DNA from 4 places in the uncultured Citricoccus sp. genome. Region 4 is predicted to be linked to each of the others. Evidence: riboswitches for the same ligand, from Rfam matches in the RefSeq annotation. Region 4 holds a riboswitch; each other region holds the start of a gene.
The links. Region 4 has a riboswitch for thiamine pyrophosphate ahead of Q0283_RS00445 (thiamine ABC transporter substrate binding subunit). Riboswitches for the same ligand answer to the same signal wherever they lie in the genome.

Region 1: it holds a riboswitch for thiamine pyrophosphate, as region 4 does, so the genes downstream of both, thiO (glycine oxidase ThiO) here and Q0283_RS00445 (thiamine ABC transporter substrate binding subunit) in region 4, are expected to answer to the same signal.
Region 2: it holds a riboswitch for thiamine pyrophosphate, as region 4 does, so the genes downstream of both, Q0283_RS07725 (ECF transporter S component) here and Q0283_RS00445 (thiamine ABC transporter substrate binding subunit) in region 4, are expected to answer to the same signal.
Region 3: it holds a riboswitch for thiamine pyrophosphate, as region 4 does, so the genes downstream of both, thiC (phosphomethylpyrimidine synthase ThiC) here and Q0283_RS00445 (thiamine ABC transporter substrate binding subunit) in region 4, are expected to answer to the same signal.

Annotation. Positions count from the first base shown of each region.
Region 1 is NZ_CALMQR010000103.1:36,654-40,088, forward strand. It holds gene Q0283_RS12410 (IclR family transcriptional regulator) at 98-874, shown strand; TPP riboswitch at 1,242-1,343, shown strand; gene thiO (glycine oxidase ThiO) at 1,337-2,644, shown strand; gene thiS (sulfur carrier protein ThiS) at 2,648-2,887, shown strand; gene Q0283_RS12425 (thiazole synthase) at 2,891-3,435, shown strand, end outside.
Region 2 is NZ_CALMQR010000069.1:46,303-49,737, forward strand. It holds gene Q0283_RS07720 (FAD-dependent oxidoreductase) at 1-1,089, shown strand, start outside; TPP riboswitch at 1,159-1,262, shown strand; gene Q0283_RS07725 (ECF transporter S component) at 1,356-2,084, shown strand; gene Q0283_RS07730 (ABC transporter ATP-binding protein) at 2,081-3,435, shown strand, end outside.
Region 3 is NZ_CALMQR010000057.1:5,205-8,639, forward strand. It holds gene Q0283_RS06350 (Hpt domain-containing protein) at 1-199, shown strand, start outside; gene Q0283_RS06355 (DUF6176 family protein) at 510-944, shown strand; gene Q0283_RS06360 (hypothetical protein) at 1,382-1,888, shown strand; TPP riboswitch at 1,971-2,080, shown strand; gene thiC (phosphomethylpyrimidine synthase ThiC) at 2,079-3,435, shown strand, end outside.
Region 4 is NZ_CALMQR010000008.1:12,143-15,577, forward strand. It holds gene Q0283_RS00435 (sulfatase) at 1-470, shown strand, start outside; gene Q0283_RS00440 (formylglycine-generating enzyme family protein) at 475-1,386, opposite strand; TPP riboswitch at 1,586-1,689, shown strand; gene Q0283_RS00445 (thiamine ABC transporter substrate binding subunit) at 1,741-2,853, shown strand; gene Q0283_RS00450 (iron ABC transporter permease) at 2,885-3,435, shown strand, end outside.

The DNA.
Region 1 (3,435 bases), on a different contig from region 4:
ATGTCAACTAGGTCACACGAGGTGACGTGCGTGACCTACGGACTTTCCCGACGGATAGGATGGCGGCTTGGCCAGAGGAAAGCAGGGGATTAAAGGCATGGCTGCGGAGTCGAGTTCGGGGACCACCCCCATCTTGGTGTTGCACAAGGTCGCTGAGATCCTCAACTGCTTCTCCGTGGAGGAGCCGGACCCCACGCTGCAGCAGATCGTGCGTCTGACCGGGCTTCCTCCCAGCACGTGCCAGCGCCTGGTGCAAAACTTGGTGCGGGAGGGTTTTCTGGACCGCGACGGCGACCGATACCGCATCGGGATCGGCCTGGTCAGGTGGGCTACGCCCGGGACTTTAGGACTGGATGTGGTGCGGTTGGTCAGGCCGGTGCTACAAGACCTTCGCGATGAAACCGGTGAGACGGCGTGCTTCTACGTGCGCGACGGTGCGTTCAGAACAGTGGTTGCGGTCGCTGAGACCCGCCACGTGGTCATGCGCCCCTTCATGGTCGGTCAAGTCATGCCCATTCATGCTGGAGCCCCCGGCAAGATCTTCTTGGCCTTCGATCCCGAGGCCAGGGACGCCCTTGTGGGTTCTTCCCTCGATCGGTTCACGCAATTCACTCCACAAAGCCTGGAACTACTGGACGCCCAGAGTCAGCAAGCCCAGGAGATGGGTTATTTCGCGGCGTTCGGCGAGCGACACGAAGACGTCGGTTCCATTAGCGCCCCGGTCTTCAACCACACCGGTCAACTGGCAGGAGTAATCGGGCTGGGTTTCCCCACCCAACGCGTCGGGCCGGACGATGTTGAACGGCTGGGGCCCATCGTGGCTCGGTCTGGGCGTGCTGCGAGCAACGCGCTGGGGTACGCGACCACGCCGTAAGCCCCCTATTAGCTGGAAGGTCGGCCGGTTCGGTTCGCGAGCCGCGCCTGCGCACGGGGCTTTATGCCTTAAGACCACAAAAAGCGGATCCGTCCTCGGTTGCCCAGCCGCCGGTGGCCCCGTCGGCCTGACCCCGGTGATTGCACCCGCCCACCCGAGCGACTGGTCATCGGGCCACCCCATGCTTTTGATGGCAAACCTTTAGTGCGATGGGTGCCCCTCCCCCGCGTCCCCACGGTGACGATCGGCCCGCCCGGCCCCTTCTGAGATGGGCCGGGGCATGCTTACCAACCCGAGCTCGGCGGGTGTTGCACTCGTCTGCCGGTGATGAAGTCGGGGATAGGATGGGCGCACGCTGCCAATAGTCAGCGAGTTCTGCGGGAGCCCCATCGGGGCTGAGAGGGCTTAAGAGCCGACCGCCACACCTGATGCGGATCATGCCGCCGGAGGAAAGGACATGCGGTGAGTGCTGCGTACCCTGCCGTCTCTTCACGTCCCGCAATCGATGCAGTCGATGTCGCGGTGGTGGGTGCCGGACTGATTGGCCTGGCCACTGCCTGGGAACTGCGTCGACGCGGCCGCTCGGTGGTGGTGATCGATCCAGCCCCGGGGGAAGGGGCTTCGAGGGCGGCTGCCGGGATGCTGGCCCCGGTGAGCGAGGTTCAGTATCAGCAACAGGCCCTCTATCCGCTGATGAGCGCCTCGGCCGCCGAATACCCGGGTTTCGTCGAGACCCTCGAACGGGACTCCGGGAAAAGCGTCGGTTACCGGGTCACTGAGACCTTGGTGTGCGGTGTCGATATCGCGGACCGCCAGGGCCTCACCGATCTGAGCCAGTTACAGCAACGCCATGGCATGGCGGTGGAGCAGTTGCCCCTGGGCGAGGCCCGTTCGCTTGAACCGGCCCTGTCACCGCGTCTTTCAGCCGTGTTCCGTGCCCCCGCCGATCATCAGGTCGACCCTCGCCGGTTGGTGGCGGGATTACTGAGGGTCCTGACCGGTCAAGACGGGACCGCGAGGCCACCAGACGGGAGTACGGATGGCGGCCTGGGGTGTGTGCGACGCGAACGGGCCAAGGCGTTGTTGCGGAACAGACGCGGGGCCGTGGCCGGTGTCATGCTGGCCAACGGGCAGCAGATATTGGCCGCTGAAACCGTTCTGGCCCCCGGCCTGGGCGCCGAGGGGTTTGAGGGTTTGCCGGCCAATTGCCGCCTGCCGCTGCGTCCTGTTCATGGCGACATCCTCCGGGCTCGCCTCCCACCGGGCGCGCGACCTTTGATCGAGCGGACCGTCCGCGGCCTGGTGCATGGTGTGGCGGTCTATCTCGTACCGCGCACGGACGGCACGGTCGTGATCGGGGCTACTTCTCGCGAGGATGACCAGTCGGGAGCCAATGCCGGCGGAGTGTTCCGGTTGCTGCGCGACGCCCAGGCCCTGGTGCCGGGGGTCGTCGATCTGGAGCTGATGGAGGTCATGGCCCGGGCCCGTCCCGGAACACCCGATGACGTGCCCTACCTTGGCCGTGTTCGTGGGCACGGCGGTGGCTTCGTGCCCGGCCTGGTGGTCTCCACCGGGTATTTCCGCCACGGTGTACTCCTTGCCCCGTTGGCCGCCCGCCTCGCCGCCCAGTTGATCACGGGTGAGACGGGAGCCGAACCGGATATCGATGCCGCGCATCTTGCCGCCACTGACCCGCAGCGCTTCGAACCGTCGGTCCTCGACCGTCAGGTGGTGTCCCCTTCGCACGTGTGTACCCGAGAACAGGAGTAGTTGATGCCGACCATCACCCTCAACGGCGCCCCCCGGGTCGTGTCTGGTGACACGACCATCATTGATCTGGTCTCCCAAACCGCGGCTCGGCCCCTGGCCAGCGATGGACGCCCGCTGGACGGAGGCGGGCTGGGTATGGCGGTAGCGGTCGACGCCGCGGTGGTTCCCCGTAGCCGGTGGTCTCGCACTCCCGTGCTCGAGGGCCAGACCATCGAGATCATTACCGCCGTCCAGGGAGGTTGACACGTGGGTACCACCGCACGCCCAGACCCGTTCGTTCTCGACGAGGTGGAGTTGTCCTCGCGGTTGATTATGGGGACCGGGGGTTTGAGCTCTCTGCACACCCTGGAGCGGGCCCTGCGGGCTTCCGAGACTGAATTGACCACGGTGGCTCTGCGCCGTTACACCCCCAGGCAGGGAGACAGTTTGTTCTCGGTGCTGGAACGCAACCGGATTCGTGTCTTGCCCAACACCGCCGGGTGTTATACCGCCCGCGACGCTGTGCTGACGGCGGAGCTGGGTCGGGAGGCCTTGGAGACCGATTGGGTCAAGCTCGAGGTCATCGCGGACGAGGACACCTTGTTGCCCGACGTCTCCGAGTTGCTCGAGGCCACCGAGCAGTTGGTCGCCCGAGGCTTCAAGGTTTTCGCATACACCTCCGATGACCCGGCCGTTGCACGCCGGTTGGAGGACCTGGGAGCGACCGCCGTCATGCCCCTGGGGGCACCCATCGGCACCGGACTCGGCATTCTCAACCCTCATAACATTGAACTCATCACCTCTCGGGCCCG
Region 2 (3,435 bases), on a different contig from region 4:
CGCGCCGCGGGCCTGGACGTGACCTGGACACGGGAGACGGACCTGCCCTACCCCGTGGCCGGGGCGATCCGGCTGGAGGACCAGGCGCAGGTGCACCCGATGCAGGTGCTCGACGCCCTGGCCACCGAGTTCCGCCGGCTCGGCGGGACGCTGGTGGAGGGGGTGCGGCTCACGGGCGCGGGCTACCGGTCCCCGCTGGCCGTTCACACCTCCGCGGGGGAGATCAGGGCCGGGCAGCTGGTCCTGACCACAGGGGCCCCGGTCCTGGACCGCGGCGGTTACTTCGCCAAGCTCAGTCCACACCGTTCCTACGCACAGTCCTACCGGGTGCCGGGGCCCGTTCCCCAGGCGATGTACCTCTCCGCGGACAGTCCGTCCCGCAGCCTGCGCACGGCCCCCATCGACGACGGTGAGCTGCTGCTCGTGGGCGGCAACGGCCACGTGGTGGGGCGATCGGCCTCACCGCAGGCCGCCGTGGACGCCCTCGAGGCGTGGACCCGGGAGCACTTCCCCGGAGCGGAGCGCACGCACGCCTGGTCCGCGCAGGACTACCGCTCGGCCAACCTCGTCCCCTTCGTGGGGACACTGCCCCGCGGCGGTGGCCACGTCTACCTGGCCACCGGCTTCAACAAGTGGGGCCTGACCAACGGCGTGTCGGCCGCCCTGCGGATCTCCGCGCAGATCCTCGGCGGTGCCACGGACTGGGCCAGGCCGATGGATCGTCGCCTCACCTCGCCGGCCGACCTGCTGACCGGCCTGAGGGACAACGCCGCCGTCGGTGCCCGGTTGGCCGGCGGCTGGACGTCGGCCGCACGCAGACCCCTGCCCCAGGAGCCTCCGGCCGAGGGCCAGGGCACGGTGGGCCGGGACCACGGCCGGCCCGTGGCGGTCTCCACGGTGGACGGGGTGACCTGCCGGATGTCGGCGGTCTGCCCGCACCTGGGCGGCATCGTCTCCTGGAACGACGCCGAGCGCTCCTGGGACTGCCCACTGCACGGATCACGCTTCACCGCGGACGGCACCCTGCTCGAGGGGCCGGCGGTCACGGGCCTGCGGGCACCCACGGATGCCAGGGGGCGGGCGGACTGAGAGCCGTTCCCCGCAACGGGAGGACCGTGGCCGAGGGGTCGGGGGTGGTGCCCTATGCTGGTGCCACATCGTGAACGACAGGGGAGCGCCGCCCGGCGCTGAGAGTGCGCCCAGCGCAGACCCTCGAACCTGCTCCGGTTAGTACCGGCGAAGGAAGTCGAGTTCTCCGATGGAGCGTGGGGCCCGGTGCCTGACGCGCCCGGATCCCGAGGGTTCGGGCGGCGTGCGTTCCATTCCCCTCCTTGGATCCTTGAGGAGGACATCACATGGTCTCGACGCAGACCCCCGGCAGTGATCACCAGGCCACCCCGCCGGCCGGTACACCGGACCGTCCCGGGCGCTCCCGCCCACACCACGACCCGCGCGGCCCCGCCCACCGCACCTCCGCCCACCGCACCTCCTCCCGCCACACCTGGCGCGTGGTGGACATCGTCGTGGCCGCCGTCGTCGCCGTGGCCAGCGGCGTGGTCTTCTGGGCCTGGAACCTGGCCTATGCGGGACTGGGCGGGGTGTTCCTGGCGTTCCCGCCGTCGTCGGGACTGGTCGCCGGCATGTGGCTGTTCCCGGCGGTCCTGGGTGCACTGCTGATCCGCAGACCGGGTGCCGCGCTGTTCACGGAACTGGTGGCTGCCGCCGTCTCCGCGTTGCTGGGGTCCCAGTTCGGCCTGACCGTGCTGGCCTCCGGACTCGTCCAGGGCATCGGGGCCGAGCTGGTCTTCCTCCTGTTCCTCTACCGTCGCTTCACCCTTCCCGTGGCCCTGCTGGCCGGTGCCGCCGCGGGAGTGGCCTGCGGTCTCAACGAGGCCTTCCTGTTCGCCTGGTTCCCCGAGTACACGCTGGCCTGGAAGTGGCTCTACGTGGGGTTCACCGGCATCTCCGGGATCGTCATCGCCGGCCTGCTGAGCTGGCTGGCCACCCGCGCCCTGGCGGCCACGGGCGCACTGGCCGCCCTCCCGTCCCGCGGCGCCCACCGGGAACCGGCGGGCCGGGGGTGACCGCGGCCACCGTCACCGCGCAGGGCTGGGGCTGGCGGCACGCCGGACGCGACCGGGCCGCCGTCGCCGGCCTGGACCTGACCATCCCACCGGGGCAGCGGGTCCTGCTCGCCGGGCCCTCCGGGGCCGGGAAGTCCACTCTGCTGCACGGACTGGCCGGCGTGCTGGACCCGGCGGACGACTCGGAGGAGACCGGCCGGCTGCTGCTGGACGGCGTGCCCACCCGCGAGCTGCGCGGCCACGCCGGGTTGGTGCAGCAGGACCCCGAGACACAGGTGATCCTCTCGCGCGTGGGGGACGACGTGGCCTTCGGCGCGGAGAACCTCCGCGTCCCGCCGGACGAGATCTGGGACCGGGTCCGACACGCCCTGGCCGCGGTCGGGCTGGGGGAGGACGAGGGCATCGCCCTGTGGCGGGACACGTCGCGACTGTCCGGCGGGCAGAAGCAACGGATGGCCCTGGCCGGGGTCCTGGCCATGCGCCCGCCGCTGGTCCTGCTCGACGAGCCGACCGCCAACCTCGACCCCGCCGGTGTGCTCGAGGTCCGCGACGCCGTCCTGGCGGTGGTCGAGGCCATCGGCGCCACCCTCGTGGTCGTGGAGCACCGGCTCGGGACGTGGGCCCGGCACGTGGACCGGTTGCTCGTCCTGGAACCGGGCGGGGGCATCAGCCACGACGGCACCCCCGCCGCGCTGCTCGCACCCGGCCCCGTCCGGGAGGAACTGGCCGCGGCCGGGGTGTGGGTGCCCGGGGTGGTGCCCGAACCCGTCACCCCCGCCCCCGGTGGTCCGCGGCCGGCCGCGGAGCCCTCCGGACCGGCACGGAGCCCGCGACGGGACCCTGCCGGTCACCGGGACCCTGCCGGTCACCGGGACCCTGCCGGTCACCGGGACCCCACGGGGACCGCGCTGTTGTCCGCCCGGGACCTGGCGGTGTCCCGGCACGCGGTGAGGCCCGGCTGGCGCCGCCGCCTCGGGCCACCGCCGGTCCCGGTGCAACACGGACTGGACGTGACCGTGGAGGCCGGGGAGGCCGTCGTCGTGACCGGGCCGAACGGGGTGGGCAAGTCCACGCTGCTGCTGACCCTGGCCGGGCTCATCCCGGCCCACGCCGGGACGCTGACCGCCACCGCCGCCCTGAAGGGACACGGGGTCCGGCTGCCGGACGACCCCCACCGCTGGCCCGCCCGGGACCTGGTGAGCCGGATCGGCACGGTGTTCCAGGAGCCCGAGCACCAGTTCGTCGCGGCCACGGTGCGCGAGGAACTGGCCTTCGGGCCGCGTCACGCCCGGGACCACCGGACGGGCACGCTGCGGTGGTCGGCCGCACAGGCCCGGGGCCGCGCCGACGA
Region 3 (3,435 bases), on a different contig from region 4:
CGCAGCGGCCGCCCAACTCCAAGAACGCATTGCACCGATACCACCGGACGACCAGCGCTGGCCGACAGGGCAGCAACGGACCGAGATCATCACCGGTCTGCGGCAACTGGCCCAGGAAACCCGGCACCACCTGCACCTCTTTCTCCACCGACCGATCCTGCCTGTCACAGACACCTCCAGAGAATCCCGTGGAACGTAAACACGCCCGGGGTAGCCACCAATCACCAGGAAGGTCACCAGGAACGATGACGAACTGTCAGCGAGGTCCCTTCAGGGGCCATGGAACCGCCACACGGACACCCAGTCCGCGGTGGTCAATGAAAACGAGGCCGGGACCATCGAGGGATTCGGGCTGCCCGGCGGCCTCCGACCCCATCGTCCTCCTACCCGCTGAGGAACCGAGGCTCCGATTACTCCCACCCAGGTCCAGGCCCTGGACCGTGCAGTTACTTCCGTGGGCGGCCCCGGACAGGAGCAGCCGGTGACATGAGTGGAGAGGACATGGTCGAATGATCTTCAGTTTGACTCGATTCCGGTTGCGTCCTGGATCCCGAGCGCTAGCGGATGAGTGGGTGCGTTTCATGGAGGCCCATCGCTGCGCGGTGGGAGAGATCATGAAACGGGAGCACATGTATGTGGAGGCGATCTTCACCGAAACGGTGAACGGGGCGGACTATCTGTACTGGTACAGCCTGCAGGACGACCACGACAGATCCGCAGAACCCTTTGACCACTGGTTCGACGAACATCACACCCGGTTCTGGCAGGCCTGCATCGACGACACCTTCCCGGTGGATGAGTTCACCCCGCAAATCCTCCTGACGACCGAAGGAATCCGAGCCGCCGCGGGACTCGGGAGCCGAGAATCAGTGCTCGCCACCATGGACCCCCGAGGGGACGGAGTCGGGACTGCCCGCCAATATGCGGGGTCTGAAGTTTCCTAAGCGGTGAGGTGTCGCAGAAAAGGCTCAAGTGATCCCGGGTGACCTCGGTCACGGCCACAGATCCGCGGTGATCTGCGTCTGGTCATCCGGTCCAGAGCATGGATGTCCGGTGGACGCGGGGACGCAGAACCAATCCGTGGAGGCTCGTCGCGGCCTGGGCCAACGCCGTCGCTCCGACCATCCTCGAAGACCTTCGTCAGGCTACAGGCGGCATCCATCCGCGTCGCGCAATCCCGGGCAAGGCCTCGCCTATCCGCTAAACCTGCCGGGCGAGCGGTTTACCGCCGCGCAGGAGCGTGCCCGGACGAGCGCCCCTCCTGAGAGCGGCACGACCCTCATGACGTGCCGCTCCCTCTCTCAAGGCCCTGCCCGAGCCTGTCTCCGCGCAGGCCACCAAATGTGTTGATACCCATGATGTCCACCCACGAAGGACCCGGATGCAGACGCCATCGACCCCCCCACCCCGCACCGAACAGCACACCCTGACGGCCCTGCTGCGGGTCGGAGAGGTTGCCGTGGCTTTCCGCGAGCACGTGGCCACCGGTGACCTGCCCGGGGCGTGGCCCCTGATCGACCCAACGCTGCGATTGGCGTGGGCCCGGGACTGGGCCCAGGACCACGGCGCACGACTGCGCCGGCTCTGCCCGAAACGGCTGGCCGAGCGGTTGTCCTGTCTGGACGGGCCGGCCCATCCGCTCTGGAAGCACTTCGCCGCCGACCGGCTCCAACAGTTGCGGCAGGTGGAGGCGGCCGGGTGGTCTCACTCCGCTACGGGTCTGCCGCCACTGGGCCCGGATACCGAGGTCCTCTACGCCCGCCCCGACCATCCCGAGGACTGGGGAGCCCCGGCCGATCCCCGTACCGTGCCGATGGTGATGCGCTGGAACGGTGCCGCGTGGAAGGTCCTCGCCTACGGGTCCCTCAGCCACCCCGAGCCCCAATAGTGCGCCCGCGACGGGCCGGTGGAACGAGGCGTTAAGCAAGTCTGAGCGGCACCAGACCGGCCCGCCATGGTGTTAGTGTCGTTGCCGTCCACACGGGAGCCCCATTGCAGGGGCTGAGATCGGGCTGAGGCAGCCTGCGACCGTCGAACCTGTCCGGGTCATGCCGGCGAAGGAAGTAGGAACACATCTGATGAGTGCATCCAATGCGCACGCCCTGGCGTATCTCCACAACACCGAGCACGGGCTTGCCGTGCCGGTCACCGAGATCACCTTGAACGATTCCCCGGGCGGAATAGCGAACCCACCGCTGCGGATCTACCGCACGGCCGGGCCGGGCAGCGACCCGGTGATCGGGTTGCCACCGAGCCGGGCGTCCTGGATCCAGGGGCGCGGTGACGTCGAGGAATACGCCGGCCGGGAACGGAACCTCCTTGACGATGGCCGCTCGGCTCTGCGCCGCGGGGCCGCGTCCCAGGAGTGGAAGGGAACCCGGGCGGTGCCGTTGCGGGCCAAGGCGGGGCGGACCGTCACCCAGATGCACTACGCCCGGGCCGGAATCATCACCGAGGAGATGCGCTACGTGGCCCTGCGCGAGCAGTGCGACGTCGAACTGGTCCGCTCCGAACTGGCCGCTGGCCGGGCCATCATCCCGGCCAACATCAACCACCCCGAGTCCGAACCGATGATCATCGGCAAGGCATTCTTGGTGAAGATCAACGCCAACATCGGCAACTCCGCGGTCACCAGCTCCATCGCCGAGGAGGTCGACAAGATGCAGTGGGCCACCCGATGGGGAGCGGACACGGTGATGGACCTCTCCACCGGAGAGGACATCCACACCACCCGGGAATGGATCATCCGCAACTCCCCCGTACCGATCGGCACGGTCCCGATCTACCAGGCGCTAGAGAAAGTCAACGGGGAGGCCAACGCCCTGACCTGGGAGATCTTCCGCGACACGGTGCTGGAACAATGCGAACAGGGCGTGGACTACATGACCATCCACGCCGGGGTGCTGCTGCGCTACGTGCCACTGACCGCCGAACGGGTCACCGGTATCGTCTCGCGCGGCGGGTCGATCATGGCCGGGTGGTGCCTGGCCCACCATCAGGAGAACTTCCTCTACACCCACTTCGACGAGCTGTGCGAGATCTTCGCCCGGTACGACGTGGCCTTCTCCCTCGGAGACGGCCTGCGCCCGGGCTCGATCGCCGACGCCAACGACGCCGCCCAGTTCGCCGAACTGGACACCCTGGCAGAACTCACAGCACGGGCCTGGGCCCACGACGTGCAAGTCATGGTCGAAGGCCCCGGACACGTTCCCCTGCACCTGGTGCGCGAGAACGTGGAACGCCAACAACAGCTATGCCAGGGAGCCCCGTTCTACACCCTGGGCCCGCTGGTGACCGACATCGCCCCGGGTTATGACCACATCACTTCGGCCATCGGGGCCACCGAGATCGCCCGCTACGGCACCGCGATGCTGTGCTACGTCACCCCGAAAGAACACCTGGGACTGCCCAACAAGGACGACGTGAAGACCGGGG
Region 4 (3,435 bases):
TGAGGGTGCCCGCGGGACTGCCGGGGGCCGGCGTCGGGATCTCCCCGGCGGCGCGGACCGCGGCCTCGACGGCCCTGGTCTCGAACGCGGACCTGGTGCCCACCCTGCTGGAACTCACCGGGGTCTCGGGACACCGCGGCATCCAGGGCCGCAGCCTGGTCCCGCTGCTGCGGGGCGAGGCCTCCGTCCACCGCAGGGCACTGATCGTCGAGGAGGATCAGCCGTTCGGCCTCGACGGGCTGCCGGCCCCCGTGCACATCCGTTCGGTCATCACCCCCGAGGCCCGCTACACGCGGTACTTCGGCACCGACGCCGAGGAGCTGTACCTGCTCGACTCGGACCCGGAGGAGGCCCACAACCTGGCCGCCAGGCCGGGGTGCGAGGAGGTCGTGGACCGCATGCGCCAGCTGATGCTGGACGAGTTGCTGGCGCTGACCGACCACGGGGTCCGGGTGCGGGCGGCGGCCTGACCCGTCAGCCGACGGTCCGGAAGCCGCAGTTGCTGCTCGAGGAGTCCGGACTGTTCCTGCTCCGCGCTGCCACCCGGTACCGGTTGCAGTAGGAGTCGTGGCAGAGGAACGACCCTCCGCGCATGACCCTGCCCTCGCCGAACGGCGGCCCGGGGGGATTCTCCTCGGGACTGCGCCGGTAGTAGCGCGGCAGGAACCAGTCCTGGCACCACTCCCAGACGTTCCCGGCCATCTGGAACAGGCCGAACCCGTTGGCCGGGAACGTCCGCACCGGGGCCGTGGAGAGGAAACCGTCGTCGATCGTGTTCTCCACGGGGAAGCGTCCCTGGAAGATGTTGCAGTGGTGCTCGCCGCCCGGCACGAGCTCATCGCCCCAGGCGTAGCGGTGGCCCTGCAGCCCGCCGCGGGCCGCGTACTCCCATTGCGCCTCGTGCGGCAGGCGGCGCCCGGCCCACGCGCAGTAGGCCTGGGCGTCATTCCAGCTGACGTGGACCACCGGGTGGTCCTCGTCCGCCCGGGATCCCGGTCCGAGCGGGGCATGCCAGCACGCCCCGGGCACGTTGACCCACCAGGCCGTCCCCGGGACCGGGTTCGCGCCCGCCGGGTTCAGCCGACGAGCAATGAGTTCCAGGTGGAAGACCGCCGAGGACCCGAACCGTTCCGCCTCCGTGACGTACGCGGTCTGCTCCACGAACCGCCGGAAGTCGTCGACCGTCACGGTGGTGGCGTCCATGGAGAAGCCGTCCAACCGCACCGCGTGCACGGGCGTCTCACCGTCTGCGGGGTACCCCTCACCGAAGTGGTCCCCCATGAGGAACCGACCGGCGGGAACCTCAACCTGCTCGATGCCGTGGGTGGAGCTCGACTGGACCGGGCCCGTGTGGACGGCCCGAGACGCAGGCTCCCGCGGATCCATGTGCTGCGCACGTCCCGGCTCGGTACCGCCGGCAGCGGGATGACAACAGTCCACATCCACCTCTCAGGGCCGATTCGTCGTGCAGGTGCTCAGCCGGACAGCTCAGACAGGCAGGGCTTTTCCATTATGGTGCGCCGCCACGGCCGGTCACGTCAGCCGACCGAGATGACCCCGCCCCTCCCCCGGCACTAGACTGAAGGTTCAACGACAGGGGAGCGCCAGGCCGGCGCTGAGAGTGCGCACACCGCAGACCCTCGAACCTGCCCGGTTAGCACCGGCGAAGGAAGTCGAGCTTTCTCTCCTCGGGTCGGCGCACCCGCCGCCCCGTCCCCTCCAGAGGTATTGGAGGAACTCATGCACCACCTTTCCGCAGCGCCCACCAGCAGACGCCGTGCCCGTGGCGCCCTCGCGATCCTGGGCATCGCCGCGCTGGCCCTGACCGGCTGCTCGGTCGCGGACCAGTCCGGCGCGGGCGACGGCACGGCGCCGGCCACCACCGACGGCGCGAGCGGCGCCTCGGGAGCCGGCACCGGTGGCACGGTGACCGTGATGACCCACGACTCCTTCAACATCACCGAGGAGCAGATCGCCGCCTTCGAGCAGGAGTCCGGCTACGAGCTCACCACCACCGCCCCGGGCGACGCCGGCACCCTGGTCAACCAGCTGATCCTGTCCAAGGACAACCCCACCGTGGACGCGGTCTACGGCATCGACAATCTCTCGGCCCAGCGCGTCATCGACGAGGGCGTCGTCGCCGAGTACGCCTCCGGGGCGCTGCCGGAATCCGCCCAGGACCTCGTCGTCGAGGACCGGCTGACCCCCATCGACCAGGGCCAGGTCTGCGTCAACGTGGACGAGCAGTGGTTCGAGGAGAACGACCTCGCCGCGCCGACCACCCTGGAGGACCTGGCCAGGCCCGAGTACGCGCGGCTGTTCGTCACCACCAATCCGGTCACCTCCTCCCCCGGCCTGGCCTTCCTGGCCGCCACCGTGACCGAGAAGGGCGAGGACGGCTGGCAGGACTACTGGCAGCGGTTGCTCGAGGGCGGCACCAAGGTCGCCGCCGGCTGGTCGGACGCCTACTACTCCGACTTCTCCGCCGGCGAGGGCCAGGGCGCCTACCCGCTGGTGCTCAGCTACTCGTCCTCCCCCGCCTTCGCCCCGACCACCGGGGTCGTCGAGGACACCTGCACCACCCAGGTCGAGTACGCCGGCGTCGTGGAGGGCGCGAAGAACCCCGAGGGCGCGCAGGCGTTCATCGACTTCCTGCTCGCCGAGGACTTCCAGGCCTCGCTGCCGGAGAACATGTTCATGTACCCGGTGGACGAGTCCCTCGAGCTGCCGGCCGAATGGGCGCAGAACGCCACCCTCGTCGAGGACCCGATCGAGGCGGACCTGCGGCAGATCGCCGAGAAGCGCGAGGCCTGGCTCGAGGACTGGAACGCACTCTACGAGGCCGCGAGCTGATCGGCATCCCCCACCGGACAGGACGCGACGGATGAGCCTGGTCCCGGGAGACCCGGCCCTGGTCCCGACGCCGGCCCCCACCCGGGTGCCGGCGTCCGGTCGGGCCCCGGAGACCGGAACCGCCCCGCCGGGCGGTGACCGGGCGGACGTCGTGCCCGGGCGGTGGAGGCGTGCCGCCGGCCCGGTGGGCCGCGGGCTGGTGTGGACGGTGGTCGCCGCCGTCCCGCTGGCGTTCCTGGCGGTGTTCTTCCTGTGGCCCGTCGGGTCGATGCTGGCCCGTGGCGTGACGAACGCCGCCGGGCAGCTCGACCTCGGCGCCTTCGCCGAGGTGCTGGCCGAGTCGCGCACCTGGCGGCTCGTGGGGCAGACGCTGGGACTGGCGGTGGCCGGAACACTGGGATCGCTGCTGCTGGGGCTGCCCGGGGCGTACGTCCTGTACCGGTGCCGGTTCCCCGGGCGGAACCTGCTGCGCGGGCTGTCCACGGTGCCCTTCGTGCTGCCGACGGTGGTGGTGGGCACCGCGTTCCGGGCGCTGCTGGCCGAGAACGGCCCGCTGGGGTTCCTGGGGCTGGACCAGACGCT